Linked DNA regions of Methylorubrum extorquens. The protein of the gene in region 2 binds, or shares a complex with, the protein of the main gene of each other region. Links are inferred from orthologs where the notes say so. Each region holds a gene or a part of one and is shown on either strand. Other genes may lie near its edges.

Evidence for each region.
Region 1: the proteins of trxA (region 2) and trxB are in contact, whole or in part, in a crystal structure (PDB 1F6M), measured with the Escherichia coli proteins. The link is inferred for Methylorubrum extorquens from one-to-one orthologs.

Annotation. Positions count from the first base shown.
Region 1 is NZ_JALJXF010000001.1:4,925,110-4,936,096, reverse strand. The notes cover bases 4,621-7,489. They hold trxB (thioredoxin-disulfide reductase), read left to right. Parts: upstream 4,621-5,502; coding sequence 5,503-6,477; downstream 6,478-7,489. Other genes in these bases: J2W78_RS22950 (LysR family transcriptional regulator), read left to right, coding at 6,819-7,489; J2W78_RS22960 (mitochondrial fission ELM1 family protein), read left to right, coding at 4,621-5,349. In the rest of the region: carB (carbamoyl-phosphate synthase large subunit), read left to right, coding at 1-3,082; transcription elongation factor GreA, read left to right, coding at 3,220-3,696; J2W78_RS22965 (hypothetical protein), read left to right, coding at 3,702-4,226; more of J2W78_RS22960, read left to right, coding at 4,297-4,620; more of J2W78_RS22950, read left to right, coding at 7,490-7,709; aroQ (type II 3-dehydroquinate dehydratase), read left to right, coding at 7,826-8,281; accB (acetyl-CoA carboxylase biotin carboxyl carrier protein), read left to right, coding at 8,300-8,770; accC (acetyl-CoA carboxylase biotin carboxylase subunit), read left to right, coding at 8,781-10,148; aat (leucyl/phenylalanyl-tRNA--protein transferase), read left to right, coding at 10,433-10,987.
Region 2 is NZ_JALJXF010000001.1:1,358,480-1,361,287, forward strand. Bases 35-2,808 are described here. They hold trxA (thioredoxin), read right to left. Parts: upstream 1,695-2,808; coding sequence 1,374-1,694; downstream 35-1,373. Other genes in these bases: J2W78_RS06605 (outer membrane protein), read left to right, coding at 351-1,238; J2W78_RS06615 (PQQ-dependent sugar dehydrogenase), read left to right, coding at 2,036-2,808. UniProt on the Escherichia coli protein: Participates in various redox reactions through the reversible oxidation of its active center dithiol to a disulfide and catalyzes dithiol-disulfide exchange reactions.

The DNA.
Region 1 (10,987 bases), 3.6 Mb from region 2 along the record:
CTTCCGCGACGCGATGACCAAGATCGGCCTGGAGACCCCGAAATCGGAACTCGCCAACGCCTCGGCCGCCAAGAAGGCCGACCGCGACCGCTATCTCGCCGAGAAGGCGCGCATCGAGGCGGCGCAGTCGGATCCGGCCGTCCGCGCGGCGGCGCTCGCCGAGTTCGATCGGCAATGGAGCGGGGCTGAGGGCGACCGGCGGCGGCGCTACATCGAGCACGCGCTCGGCCAGGCGCTGATCGCGCTCGCCGAAGTCGGCCTGCCGGCGATCATCCGCCCCTCCTTCACCATGGGCGGCACCGGCGGCGGCATCGCCTACAACCGCGAGGAGTTCCTCGAGATCGTCGAGCGCGGCATCGACGCCTCGCCGACCAACGAGGTGCTGATCGAGGAGAGCGTGCTCGGCTGGAAGGAGTACGAGATGGAGGTCGTCCGCGATAAGGCGGACAACTGCATCATCGTCTGCTCGATCGAGAACGTCGATCCGATGGGCGTGCATACCGGCGACTCGATCACCGTCGCCCCGGCGCTGACGCTCACCGACAAAGAATATCAGGTGATGCGCGACGCCTCGCTGGCGGTGCTCCGCGAGATCGGCGTCGAGACCGGCGGCTCGAACGTGCAGTTCGCGATCGACCCGAAGACGGGCCGGATGATCGTGATCGAGATGAACCCGCGCGTGTCGCGCTCCTCGGCGCTGGCCTCGAAGGCGACCGGCTTCCCCATCGCCAAGGTCGCGGCCAAGCTCGCCGTTGGCTACACGCTCGACGAGATCGCCAACGACATCACCGGCGGCGCGACCCCGGCCTCGTTCGAGCCGACGATCGACTACGTCGTCACCAAGATCCCGCGCTTCGCCTTCGAAAAGTTCCCCGGCGCCGAGCCGACGCTGACCACCGCGATGAAGTCGGTGGGCGAGGCCATGGCGATCGGCCGCTGCTTCGCGGAATCCCTTCAGAAGGCCCTGCGCTCGCTCGAGACGGGGCTGACCGGCCTCGACGAGATCGAGATCGAGGGTCTCGGCAAGGGCGACGACCACAACGCGATCAAGGCCGCGCTCGGCACGCCGACGCCGGATCGCCTCCTCAAGGTCGCGCAGGCGATGCGCCTCGGGATCAGCCACGAGGAGATCTACGCCTCCTGCGCGATCGATCCGTGGTTCCTCGAGCAGCTTCAGGCCATCGTCGATCTGGAGAACCGGGTGAAGGCGCATGGCCTGCCGGGGACGCCGGGCGCCTTCCGCCAACTCAAGGCCGCCGGCTTCTCCGACGCGCGGCTGGCCGTGTTGACCGACGCCGACGAGGACGCCGTGCGCGCCGCCCGCCGGGCTCTCGGCGTGCGGCCGGTCTTCAAGCGGATCGACACCTGCGCCGCCGAGTTCAAGGCGCCGACCGCCTACATGTACTCGACCTACGTCGCCCCCTTCGCCGGCCAGACCGCGGACGAGGCGTACCCGTCGGACAAGAAGAAGGTCATCATCCTCGGCGGTGGCCCGAACCGGATCGGCCAGGGCATCGAGTTCGATTATTGCTGCTGCCACGCCTGCTTCGCGCTGACGGAGGCCGGCTACGAGACCATTATGGTCAACTGCAACCCGGAGACGGTCTCGACCGACTACGACACCTCCGACCGGCTCTACTTCGAGCCGCTGACGGCGGAGGACGTACTCGAGATCATCGAGACCGAGCGGCAGGCGGGCCAGCTTCACGGCGTGATCGTGCAGTTCGGCGGCCAGACCCCGCTCAAGCTCGCCCGCGCCCTGGAGGCTGCCGGCGTGCCGATCCTCGGCACCTCGCCGGACGCGATCGACCTCGCCGAGGACCGCGACCAGTTCAAGCGGCTCCTCGACAAGCTCGGCCTCAAGCAGCCCAAGAACGGCATCGCCTACTCGGTCGAGCAGAGCCGGCTGGTCGCGGCCGAACTCGGCCTGCCCTTCGTCGTGCGCCCGAGCTACGTGCTCGGCGGGCGGGCCATGGCGATCATCCGCGACGAGACCCAGTTCGCCGAGTACCTGCTCGGCACGCTGCCGAGCCTGATCCCCTCCGACATCAAGGCGCGCTACCCCAACGACAAGACGGGGCAGATCAACACGGTGCTGGGCAAGAACCCGCTCCTGTTCGACCGCTACCTTTCGGACGCGACCGAGGTCGATGTCGATGCGGTCTGCGACGGTGAGAGCGTGTTCATCGCCGGCATCATGGAGCACATCGAGGAGGCGGGTATTCACTCAGGCGATTCCGCCTGCTCGCTGCCGCCGCGCACGCTCTCGCCCGAGATCATCACCGAGCTGGAGCGCCAGACCAAGGCGATGGCGCTGGCCCTCAAGGTCGGCGGCCTGATGAACGTGCAGTACGCGATCAAGGACGGCGCGATCTACGTGCTGGAAGTAAACCCGCGCGCCTCGCGCACGGTGCCTTTCGTCGCCAAGGTGATCGGCGAGCCGATCGCAAAGATCGCCGCGCGGGTCATGGCCGGCGAGCGCCTCGACAGCTTTGGTCTCAGACGTAAGCAACTCGACCACATCGCGGTGAAGGAGGCGGTGTTCCCCTTTGCCCGCTTCCCCGGCGTCGACGTGCTGCTCGGGCCGGAGATGCGCTCGACCGGCGAAGTGATCGGGCTCGATGCCGGGTTCGGCGTGGCTTTCGCCAAGAGCCAGCTCGGTTCGGGCACGGCGGTGCCGCGCACCGGCACGGTGTTCGTCTCCGTGCGTGACGATGACAAGCCCCGCGTGCTGCCGGCGATCCGACAGCTCTCCAGCCTCGGCTTCACCATCCTCGCGACCGGCGGCACGCAGCGCTACCTCGCGGACGAGGGCATCCCGACCCAGCGCATCAACAAGGTGCTCGAGGGCCGTCCCCACATCGTCGATTCGATTAAGAACGGCGACATCGCGCTGGTCATCAACACCACCGAGGGGGCCGGCGCGCTCTCCGACTCACGCTCGCTCCGGCGGGCGGCCCTCTTGCATAAAGTGCCGTACTACACCACTCTCGCCGGCGCGATGGCGGCGGCCGAGGGGATCAAGGCCTACCTCGAAGGCGATCTTCAGGTCCGCGCCTTGCAGGAATACTTCGCGGCCTAAATAGACGTTCGTGTGCCGGGCGGCCCGCCGAGCGGAAGCGGGCGGCCCGAGAGCACACAATCGAGAGCCGTTATCCCGGCCCGGAAGGAGCGTTTCGCTCCGGCCGGGCCTCTTCATTGTGGCGCGAGACCATGAGCATCGACAAGCTTCCCATCACGGCACGCGGCTACGCAGCCCTCGAGGAGGAGCTGAAGCGTCGCCAGCAGGTGGAGCGGCAGCGCATCATCCAGGCAATCTCCGAGGCGCGCGCGCTGGGCGATTTGTCCGAGAATGCCGAGTACCATGCCGCCAAGGAGGCCCAGTCCCACAACGAGGGCAGGGTGCTCGAACTGGAAAGCATGATCGCGCGGGCCGAGATCATCGATACCTCGAAGCTGTCCGGCTCCAAGATCAAGTTCGGCGCCCGCGTGAAGCTGTTGGACGAGGACACCGAGGAGGAGAAGACCTACCAGCTCGTCGGCGAGCCGGAGGCGGATGTGCGCGAGGGCCGCGTCTCGATCTCCTCGCCCATCGCCCGCGCCCTGATCGGCAAGGCCGTCGGCGACACGGTGGAAGTCACGACGCCCGGTGGCGGCAAGTCCTATGAGGTCGTCGCCGTCGAGTGGGGAGCCTGATCCCCGTGCGCGTCCCCGGCCTCGCGGCCGTGCTCGGCCTCCTGGCCGGGGTTTTGGCCGCGCTCGCGCTCAGCGTCCCGGCCGGGGCGCAGGATTTCGACCAGGCCTTCGACCGGGTCGGCGGGATCACCGTCGATGTGCGCCCCCTGCAGGTCTACGCCCGCGGCCCGCAGACGGAGGTTCTGCGCGCCGATCTGACCGAGGCGATGCGGCGCAGCTTCCGAGACCGCATCGTCCGCGGCGCGCCGACGCTGGTGGTGCGCGTGAGCGGCCTCTCGCTCGCCGCCTATGGCGGTTCGCAAGGCGGTGACCGCAGCAGCTTCGGCGGCAGCGGCACGACGGATTACCTCGACGGCGAGGCGCTGCTGGTCGGCCGTGGGGGCGAGATCCTCGCGCGCCATCCCCAGCTCTCGGCCCTGCCCGCGAGTTCCGGCGGGGCGTGGTACGATCCGGCCTCCGAGCGGCGGCGGGTCGCGGCCCTGGCCGAGCACTACGCGCAGTGGCTGCGGCGCAGGCTCCCGTCCCAGTAAGGCCGGGTTTGGTGGGATCGAAGGTTTGCGTCGCGTGAACGAACAGGGGCTGGTGCAAGGGCTGGTGAAGATGGACGGTAGCGTCCCGCCGCAACTCGCGCGGGCCCGCGCCTGGATCCTCACCGATGGCAAGGCCGGCGACGAGAACCAGTGCATCGGCATCGCCGAGGCGCTCGGCGTCCCCTACGAGACGCGGCGGATTCCGGACGGACGGCCGCTGACCTGGATGGCCCCATGGGGGCCGATCGACCCGCGGGACGCACCGGGCCGGGCCGGCGGCCTGCTGCAAGGCCCGCTCCCCGATCTCCTGATCGCGTCGGGGCGGCGCGCCGTGCCCTATCTGCGCGCCGTGCGCCGCGCCTCGGGCGAGACAACCTTCACGGCCTTCCTCAAGGATCCGCGCACCGGCCACGACACCGCGGATTTCATCTGGGTTCCCGACTACGACGACCTGCGCGGTCCCAACGTCTTCACCACGCTCACTGCGCCGCATCCCGTCTCCCGCGCCCGGCTCGACACCGCCCGCACGACGCCTGATCCGCGTCTCGCGCGCCTGCCCTGGCCGCGCATCGCCGTGCTGATCGGCGGGGACAGCCGGCATCTGCGCTACCGCAAAGCCGACATGCAACGGCTCGTGCGCGATCTCACCAAGCTGGCCGATGGCGGCTGCTCGCTAATGCTGACGGTGTCCCGGCGCACGCCGCCGAACCTGCGCATCGCCCTCGAAAACTTGGTGAAGGACAAGGGCGGTTTCTTCTGGGACGGCAGCGGCGAGAACCCTTACGTCGGCATGCTGGCGATCGCCGACCACATCGTCGTCACCTCCGACTCAGCCAACATGGTGGGCGAGGCCGCGAGCACCGGCGTGCCCCTCCTGCTGTTCGATCTGCCGCGTACCTATATCCGGCATCGGCGGATGTTCGCGGGCCTCGCTATGGCCGGTGCGCTGAAGCCGTTCATCGGCCGCCTGGAGGCGCTGCGCTACGCTCCCATCGACGCGACGCCGGAGATCGCCGCGGCCCTGGCGGAGGCTTATGGGCGGCACCGTGCGCGCTTGGCGGGGGACACGGCGACGGTGCCGCGCCCGGCCGAACGGACGTCGGACCCGCGCGGACCGTTCTGAGCCGGCATCGGGACAGAACGGGCCGTTTGCCCGCGTCGCCCGCTTTGGGAAGAAATTTTTGCCTTCCTCGTGTCAGACTGCGCGCGAGGCTACACAAACAACGGACGGCCGGCGCCCAAGGATCGGGACGCCCGCCGACAGGAGACGGCACAGATGGCCCATACCCATGCGAGGCTCGTCATCATCGGCTCGGGACCGGCCGGCTACACCGCCGCGATCTACGCTGCCCGCGCCATGGTCGAGCCCCTGCTGATCTCGGGCTTCCAGCCGGGCGGCCAACTGATGATCACGACCGATGTCGAAAATTATCCGGGCTTCGCCGACGCGATCCAGGGCCCCTGGCTGATGGAGCAGATGCGGCTCCAGGCCGAGCATGTCGGCACGAAGATTGTCTCGGAATACATCACGAGCGTCGATCTCAACGTGCGCCCGTTCCGGCTGGAGGCTGATTCCGGCGAGACCTACACCTGCGACGCGCTCATCATCGCCACCGGTGCCCAGGCGAAGTGGCTCGGCCTGCCCTCGGAGGCGAAGTTCCAGGGCTTCGGCGTCTCGGCCTGCGCCACCTGCGACGGCTTCTTCTTCCGCGGCAAGGACGTGACCGTGGTCGGCGGCGGCAACACCGCGGTCGAGGAGGCGCTGTATCTGGCCAACCTCGCCAAGTCGGTCACCGTGATCCACCGCCGCGGCGAGTTCCGGGCCGAGCGCATCCTGCAGGAGCGCCTGTTCAAGCACGCCAACGTCACGGTGAAGTGGCACCACGCGGTGGAGGAAATCTGCGGCTCCGACACGCCACCCTCCGTCACGCATCTGCGCCTGAAGGATCTGCGCTCCGGAGCGATCGTCGAGCAGCCCACCGACGGCCTGTTCGTGGCGATCGGCCACCAGCCGGCCACGGGGATCTTCGAGGGCCAACTGCCGATGCGGCACGGCGGCTACATCACCGTGACGCCGGGCACCACCGAGACCGAGATCCCGGGCGTGTTCGCGGCCGGCGACGTCACCGACGACGTCTACCGTCAGGCGATCACCGCGGCCGGCATGGGCTGCATGGCCGCGCTGGAGGCGGAAAAGTTCCTGGCCAATCTCGACGTCGGCGAGAGCCCGGCCAAGGCGGCGGCCGAGTAGGCGGCCGGCTTTCGGGCGTTTTGCGGACGTTTTAAGTACTGTTCAAAAGAACGCCCGCTTCGCCATCGTGTCGGACATCGAGACCGACCGGGAACAGACGCAGTCAAAGCATTCAAGACGTTGTCTGATACGCATTTCCCTGTTGATGGCGGAAATGACGCAACCAAATTGTAAGGTTGTCGTCCTAACCTGAAAGCTGCGGGAGCCGGAAGGTTTCACGAAAGAAGCCTTTCGCCGGGTACGGCAGGGCAACAGACTGGCGTCGTGCAACGCCCGAAGGTCGCGGCCGCCCGTAGGGGCGGACTGCGACGGGCCGACCTCGACGGGCGGGAGTGACGGCCTTGGATTGGGACAAGATCCGGATTTTCCTCAACGTCGCGGAGGCCGGCAGCTTCACGCGGGCGGGCGACGACATCGGCCTCAGCCAATCGGCGGTGAGCCGGCAAATCAGCGCCCTCGAGCGGGAGTTGAAGGCGCCGCTGTTCCACCGGCATGCCCGGGGCCTGATCCTGACCGAGCAGGGCGATCTGCTGTTTCGCGCCGCGCGCGACATGAAGCTGAGGCTGGAGAACACCCGCGCCCGCCTCGTCGAGACCAGCGAGCGCCCCTCCGGTGACCTGCGCGTGACGACGACGGTGGGCCTGGGCACCTCCTGGCTGTCACAGCGCGTCTCGGAATTCCTCGACCTCTATCCGGATGTGCGGATCGAGCTGGTTCTCACCAACGAGGAGTTGGACCTCGCCATGCGCGAGGCCGACATCGCGATCCGCATGCGCCGCCCGGCCCAGCCCGACCTGATCCAGCGGCGGCTTTTCACGGTGCACTATCACGCTTTCGCGAGCCCCGATTACGTCAAGCGCTTCGGCGAGCCCAAGACCATCAGCGACCTCGATGAGCACCGCCTCGTCTCGTTCGGCGGCAACGAGCCGTCCTATCTGCTCGCGACCCACTATCTCGCCAGCATCGGCCGCGAGGGGGACGAGCGCCGTCCGGTCCACTTCACGGTCAACAACATCACCGCCCTCCACAAGGCGATGGAGGCGGGCGTCGGCGTCGGCATCCTGCCGGACTACGCCGTCGACGGGAACGAGAGCCTCGTCCAGGTGCTGCGCGAGAGCGAAATGCCGACGATGGAGAGCTATCTCGTCTATGCCGAGGAGATGCGCTCGGTCGCCCGCGTCCAGGCCTTTCGCGATTTCCTCGTGAACAAGGCACAACGCTGGACTTATTGAAAGCTTGGCCGGACAACCGGCCGGCAACCGCCCTTGTCGCGCACCGACGCACTCGTCTAAGACCGCCCCTCCTGCCGGGCGGTTCGCGAAGCCTCCGGCCGACGCAGCCGGACGGCATGATCGCGATTCACTGCCTCAACGGGCCGAACCTCAATCTCCTGGGCCAGCGCGAGCCGGGCATCTACGGCGCCGCCACGCTTGCCGACATCGAGCAAAACCTGCGGGAGCAGGCGGCTCGCCTCGATATCGCCCTGACCTTCCGTCAGACGAATCACGAGGGCGAACTCGTGACGTTCGTGCAGGAGGCCGGTGCCGCCGGGGCCGGGGTGCTCATCAACGCCGCCGCCTACACGCACACCTCGATCGCGCTCCGTGACGCGATCAAGGGGTCGGGGGTGACGGCGGTGGAGATCCACCTCTCCAACGTCCATGCCCGCGAGGACTTCCGCCACGTCTCGCGGATCGCACCGGTCTGCGCCGGTTTGATTTCGGGCTTCGGTGCCCACAGTTACGTCCTGGGGCTCGACGCCCTCGCCCATCTCCTGCGCGGACGCACCCCGTCCGCCTCCTGACCTCAGAACTACGAGCCGATGGCCAAGAACGAACCCTTCGATCCCGAACTGGTGCGCGAACTCGCCCGGATGGTCGCCGAGACCGATCTGACCGAGATCGAGGTCGAGAAGGGCGATCTGCGCATCCGCGTCGCCCGCAAGATCGAGACGGTCTCGGTTCAGGTCGCGCCCGCCGCCCCGGCCGCTGCGGCGGCACCGGTCGCGGCGCCGCCTGCTGCCCTGGCGCCGGCCCCCGCCAAATCCGGCGCGGGCCATCCCGGCGCCGTGCCGTCGCCCATGGTCGGCACCGCCTACCTGCGCCCCTCGCCGGACGCCAAGCCGTTCATCGAGATCGGCACGAAGGTCCAGGCCGGCGACAAGCTTCTGCTGGTCGAGGCCATGAAGACCTTCAACGAAATCGTCGCGCCCCGCGCCGGTACGGTGACCGCGATCTTCATCGAGGATGGGATGCCGGTCGAGTACGGCGAAGCCCTCCTCGTTCTCGAGTAGCCTCCCCGCGATGTTCGACAAGATCCTGATCGCCAACCGCGGCGAGATCGCACTCCGCATCCTGCGGGCGGCGAAGGAGCTCGGTATCGCCACCGTCGCGGTCCACTCGACGGCGGATGCCGACGCCATGCATGTGCGGCTGGCCGACGAGAGCGTCTGTATCGGCCCGCCGGCCGCCCGCGACAGCTACCTCAACATCCCCTCGATCATCGCCGCCTGCGAGATCACCGGGGCGGACGCCGTGCATCCCGGCTACGGCTTCCTGTCGGAGAACGCCCGGTTCGCCGAGGTTCTGGCGCATCACAACATCGGCTTCATCGGCCCCAAGGCCGAGCATATCCGCATCATGGGCGACAAGATCGAGGCCAAGCGCACCGCCAAGCGCCTCGGCATTCCCTGCGTTCCGGGCTCGGAGGGCGGCGTCACCGATCCGGACGAGGCCAAGCGCGTGGCCGCCGAGATCGGCTATCCCGTGCTGGTGAAGGCGGCCTCCGGCGGCGGCGGACGTGGCATGAAGGTCGCCCGCTCGGAGAGCGAGCTGGAGCAGGCCCTCGATATGGCCCGCACCGAGGCCAAGGCCGCCTTCGGCGACGATGCGGTCTACCTCGAAAAGTACCTGACCAAGCCCCGCCACATCGAGGTGCAGATCCTCGGCGACGGCAAGGGCCACGCCGTGCACCTGGCCGAGCGCGACTGCTCGCTCCAGCGCCGTCACCAGAAGGTCTGGGAGGAAGGCGGTTCGCCGGCCCTCAACGAGGCGATGCGCGCCGAGATCGGCGGCATCTGCGCCAACGCCATGCGCGAACTCGGCTATCTCGGCGCCGGCACCATCGAGTTCCTCTACGAGGACGGGCGGTTCTACTTCATCGAGATGAACACCCGGATTCAGGTGGAGCACCCCGTCACAGAGATGATCACCGGGATCGATCTCGTGAACGAGCAGATCCGGGTCGCCGCCGGCGGCGGCTTGTCGGTGGTTCAGGAGGACATCAAGGTCGAGGGCCACGCCATCGAGTGCCGGATCAACGCCGAGCACCCTTCGACCTTCCGGCCCTCGCCGGGGCTGATCACCTACTTCCACCCGCCGGGCGGTCTCGGCGTCCGGGTCGATTCGGCCGCCTTCCAGGGCTACCGGATTCCCTCAAACTACGACTCGCTGATCGGCAAGCTGATCGTGCACGGGCGCACCCGCAACGAGTGCCTGATGCGCCTGCGCCGGGCGCTGGACGAGTTCGTGGTCGACGGCATCGACACCACGCTGCCGCTGTTCCGCACGCTGGTGCGCAATGCCGACGTGCAGAACGGCCTCTACGACATCCACTGGCTCGAAGGCTTCCTGGCCCGCGAGGAATTATCCGAGACCGACCAGAGACGCTGAACGGCGGCGACACGTTCCTCGTCGATCGACTGCCGGTCCCGTTGCGGGCCGGCTGTTTCTGACCATCGACCGTCATTCCGGGGCCGCGCAACGGAACCTGGGATCCATCCGTGATGCGTCGCCGAAGCTGGGCGTAGAGCTCAATCGTGGATTCCGGGTGCGCCTTCGGCGCCCCGGAATGACAGCGGAGAATGCTTTTCGAGACGGTCAGGGACCGCGCTCCGATGCCCGTCCGCGACGTGATGGGTCTGGCGTTCCGCCTCCGCCGGAGCGACAACGCTTCGATGCACGACAGGCCGCCCGTGGACATCACGCCCGACATCCTGCTCAAGGCCTATGCCGCCGGGATCTTCCCGATGGCCGAGGATGCGGACGATCCGACGATCTACTGGGTCGAGCCCCGCGCCCGCGGGGTGCTGCCCCTCGACCGCTTCCACGTGCCCAAGCGCCTCGCCCGCACCGTGCGCTCCGACGGGTTCGAGGTCGTCAGCGACCGGGATTTCGATGCGGTGATCGACGGCTGCGCTGCCCCGCGCCGGGATACGGCCCGCACTTGGATCAACGCCCGTATCCGCGACCTCTACGGCGCGCTGTTCGATCTCGGCCATTGCCACACGATCGAGGTCTACCAAGAGGGGCGCCTCGCGGGCGGGCTCTACGGCGTCTCGCTGGGGGCGGCCTTCTTCGGCGAGAGCATGTTCCACGAGGTGCGCGACGCCTCGAAGGTCGCCCTGGTCCACCTCGTCGCGCGGCTGCGCTCCGGCGGTTATCGCCTCGCCGACACGCAGTTCCTGACCGATCATCTGAGCCAGTTCGGCGTCGAGGAAATGCCGCGCCAC
Region 2 (2,808 bases):
GCGCCGCAAGGCCATCGGTCGGCAAACCACACGGGGCGGGAGCGATTCGCGCCTCGCGCCGGGTGCCGGCTCTGCCGCCGCCCGACGAAAGAGTCTTCGCCGACCTTCCGTCGTCCAGCCCGTGACCTGTCGAATCCTGCAACGGACGCGACGGTCTCTGCGCATCGTCTCGGCGATCTGTGCATCCTGATCGCCGGGACGACGTAAATCTGGTTTCGGCCTCCCAGCGCACCGGATGCAACCGCTCGCCGGGTCGTTTGTCGCGCCGTGGGTGTGGCCTGTTCGCTACATCTCAGGTCAAGGAAATGGTCTAGCTTGTGGGCGATCGGGTTTCTGCTGGGGATCAACAAGTGAAAAAACTTCTCACCTCTCTCGCCGCCTTCACGGCGCTGACCGCCGCGGCCTCCGCCGCCGACCTGCCGCGCCGCGCCGCTCCGCCGGTCTTCACGCCCATCCCGGTGTTCACCTGGACCGGTTTCTACGCCGGTTTCAACGCCGGCTACGGCTTCGGCGTCGAGGACAACGGTGCGGCTCCGGTCGTCGGCGTGAACAGCCTGACCGGCCTCGTGCGTCCCGGCCAGACGGCCGTCATCGCCTTCGGCGGCAACAACCGCAACGACGGCTTCGTCGGCGGTGGTCAGATCGGCTACAACTACCAGTTCACCCCGGGCTCCGGCGTCGTCGTCGGTATCGAGGCTGACGCTCAGTACGTCGACTTCGGCCGCAACCGGAACCAGTTCTCGGTCGTGAACAGCAACCCGGCCTTCCCGGGCATTGCCGCGCAGCAGGCGTTCAGCCCGAATGGCGTGTCCAGCCTCGACTTCTTCGGCACCGTCCGCGGTCGCCTCGGCTACGCCTTCGACCGCGTCCTGTTCTACGGCACCGGCGGCTTCGCCTACGGCGCCGGCGGCGGCCGTCAGTTCGGCCTGCCGAACTCCTCGACCGACGACTTCCGCACCGGCTACACCGCTGGCGGTGGTGTCGAGTACGCTCTCCCGACCGACTCGTTCCTGAACTTCTTCCGCTCCTCGGCGGTGACGCTGAAGGTCGAAGGTCTGTACGTGAACCTCGATCGCGGCGGCGGTGCCCTCAACGGCGCCTTCGCGGTGAACAACGCCGGCACGGTCATCACCACGGCCTCCCCGGGCGTGGTCGTCGTCTCCGGCCCCTCGCGCCGCAACGACACCGAGTTCGCCGTCGTCCGCGCCGGCCTGAACTACAAGTTCGGCAGCTACTAAGCCGAACCTTCGATAAAAGGGTCTCGAAACCAGGGAGCCCGGCCGCAAGGCCGGGCTTCTTGCGTTTCGCGCGCCATCACGTGCGCAAAGACACGAAAAAAGCCCGGCCTCGCGGCCGGGCTTTCTCGGGTTGTGTCAGGCGCTCGCCTGAATCCAGCGCGAGAGATCGCCCTTGGGGGCAGCGCCGACCTTCTGGCTGGCGAGCTTGCCGTCCTTGAAGATCATCAGCGTCGGAATCGAGCGGATGCCGTAGGTCGAGGCGATGCCGGGGTTCTCATCGACATTGACCTTGACGATCTTCACCTTGCCCTGGAGATCAACGGAGATCTCTTCCAGCGCCGGGCCGATCTGCCGGCAGGGGCCGCACCACTCCGCCCAAAAATCCACCACGACGGGCTCGGCGGACTGCAGAACGTCCTGCTCGAAGCTCGCATCGGTCACTTTCACGGTCGCCATCGTAGGTCCTTTCGACACGCGGGTCCCACGCGGGTGCATGGAGGGCCCCTGCGCAGAGGGCACCGAGAGCGGGTTCGGCGCCTCACGGTGAGGCGAGAATTGGCGACGCCTGACCGCCCGGTCAAGGCATCCCGCCCCGGCCGCAGGTCTGGCAGGCCGAACCCACATGGATAAGCCTGCGTTCGTCCCCGCAATCCCCCTGCCGGCATCCCTGCCTACGGCCGCGCTTCGTGACGAACCCCGTTGCGAGTCCGGCCCCTTGCACAGCCCAACCCTCGCCGTGGGCCGCCTGCGCCCCATTTGGCGGGCAAGATCGGCGACCCGCACAAGGATCAATCGACGTGACGCGCACCCTTTCCCTCTTGCTCGCCACCGTTGCGGCCCTCGGCCTCGATGCCCCTGCCTTCGCTCAGCAGCCGTCCGGACAGGAGACGCGCTCGCCCCGCATTGAGGGTGAATCCTTTCAGGCGCCGGCCGCGCCGAGCGCCGGCACGTCGGTCGCCGAGAAGGAGCCGCCGAACACCGAGTACAAGCCGCTCCTGCCCAACCAGACCCGGGCGCCGGAGCCCGCGCAGAAGACCGAGTTCGAGACCGCCGTCGTGGCCAAAGGCCTGGAAAGCCCCTGGGCGATGGAGTTCCTGCCCGATGGGCGCATGATCGTGACCGAGAAGGCCGGCAAGATCCGCATCGTCGCCAAGGACGGCACGGTCGGTCAGCCGGTGGCCGGCGTGCCGAAGGTCGATCCGAAGGGGCAGGGCGGCCTGCTCGACATCACACTCAGCCCGAGCTTCGCCGCGGATCGCACGGTGTACTTCAGCTACAGCGAGCCGCGCGACAAGGGCAACGGCACCACGGTGGCCAAGGCCAAGCTGATCGAGAGCGACGGCAAGGCCAAGCTCGACGACGTCAAGGTCATCTTCCGGCAGATGCCGACCTATGACGGCGACAAGCATTTCGGCTCGCGCCTCGTCTTCGCGCCCGACGGCAAGCTGTTCGTCACGGTGGGCGAGCGCTCCGACAAGCAGACCCGCGGGCAGGCACAGGATCTGACGAGCGGGCTCGGCAAGGTGTTCCGCATCGACACCGACGGCTCCGCGCCGAAGGACAACCCCTT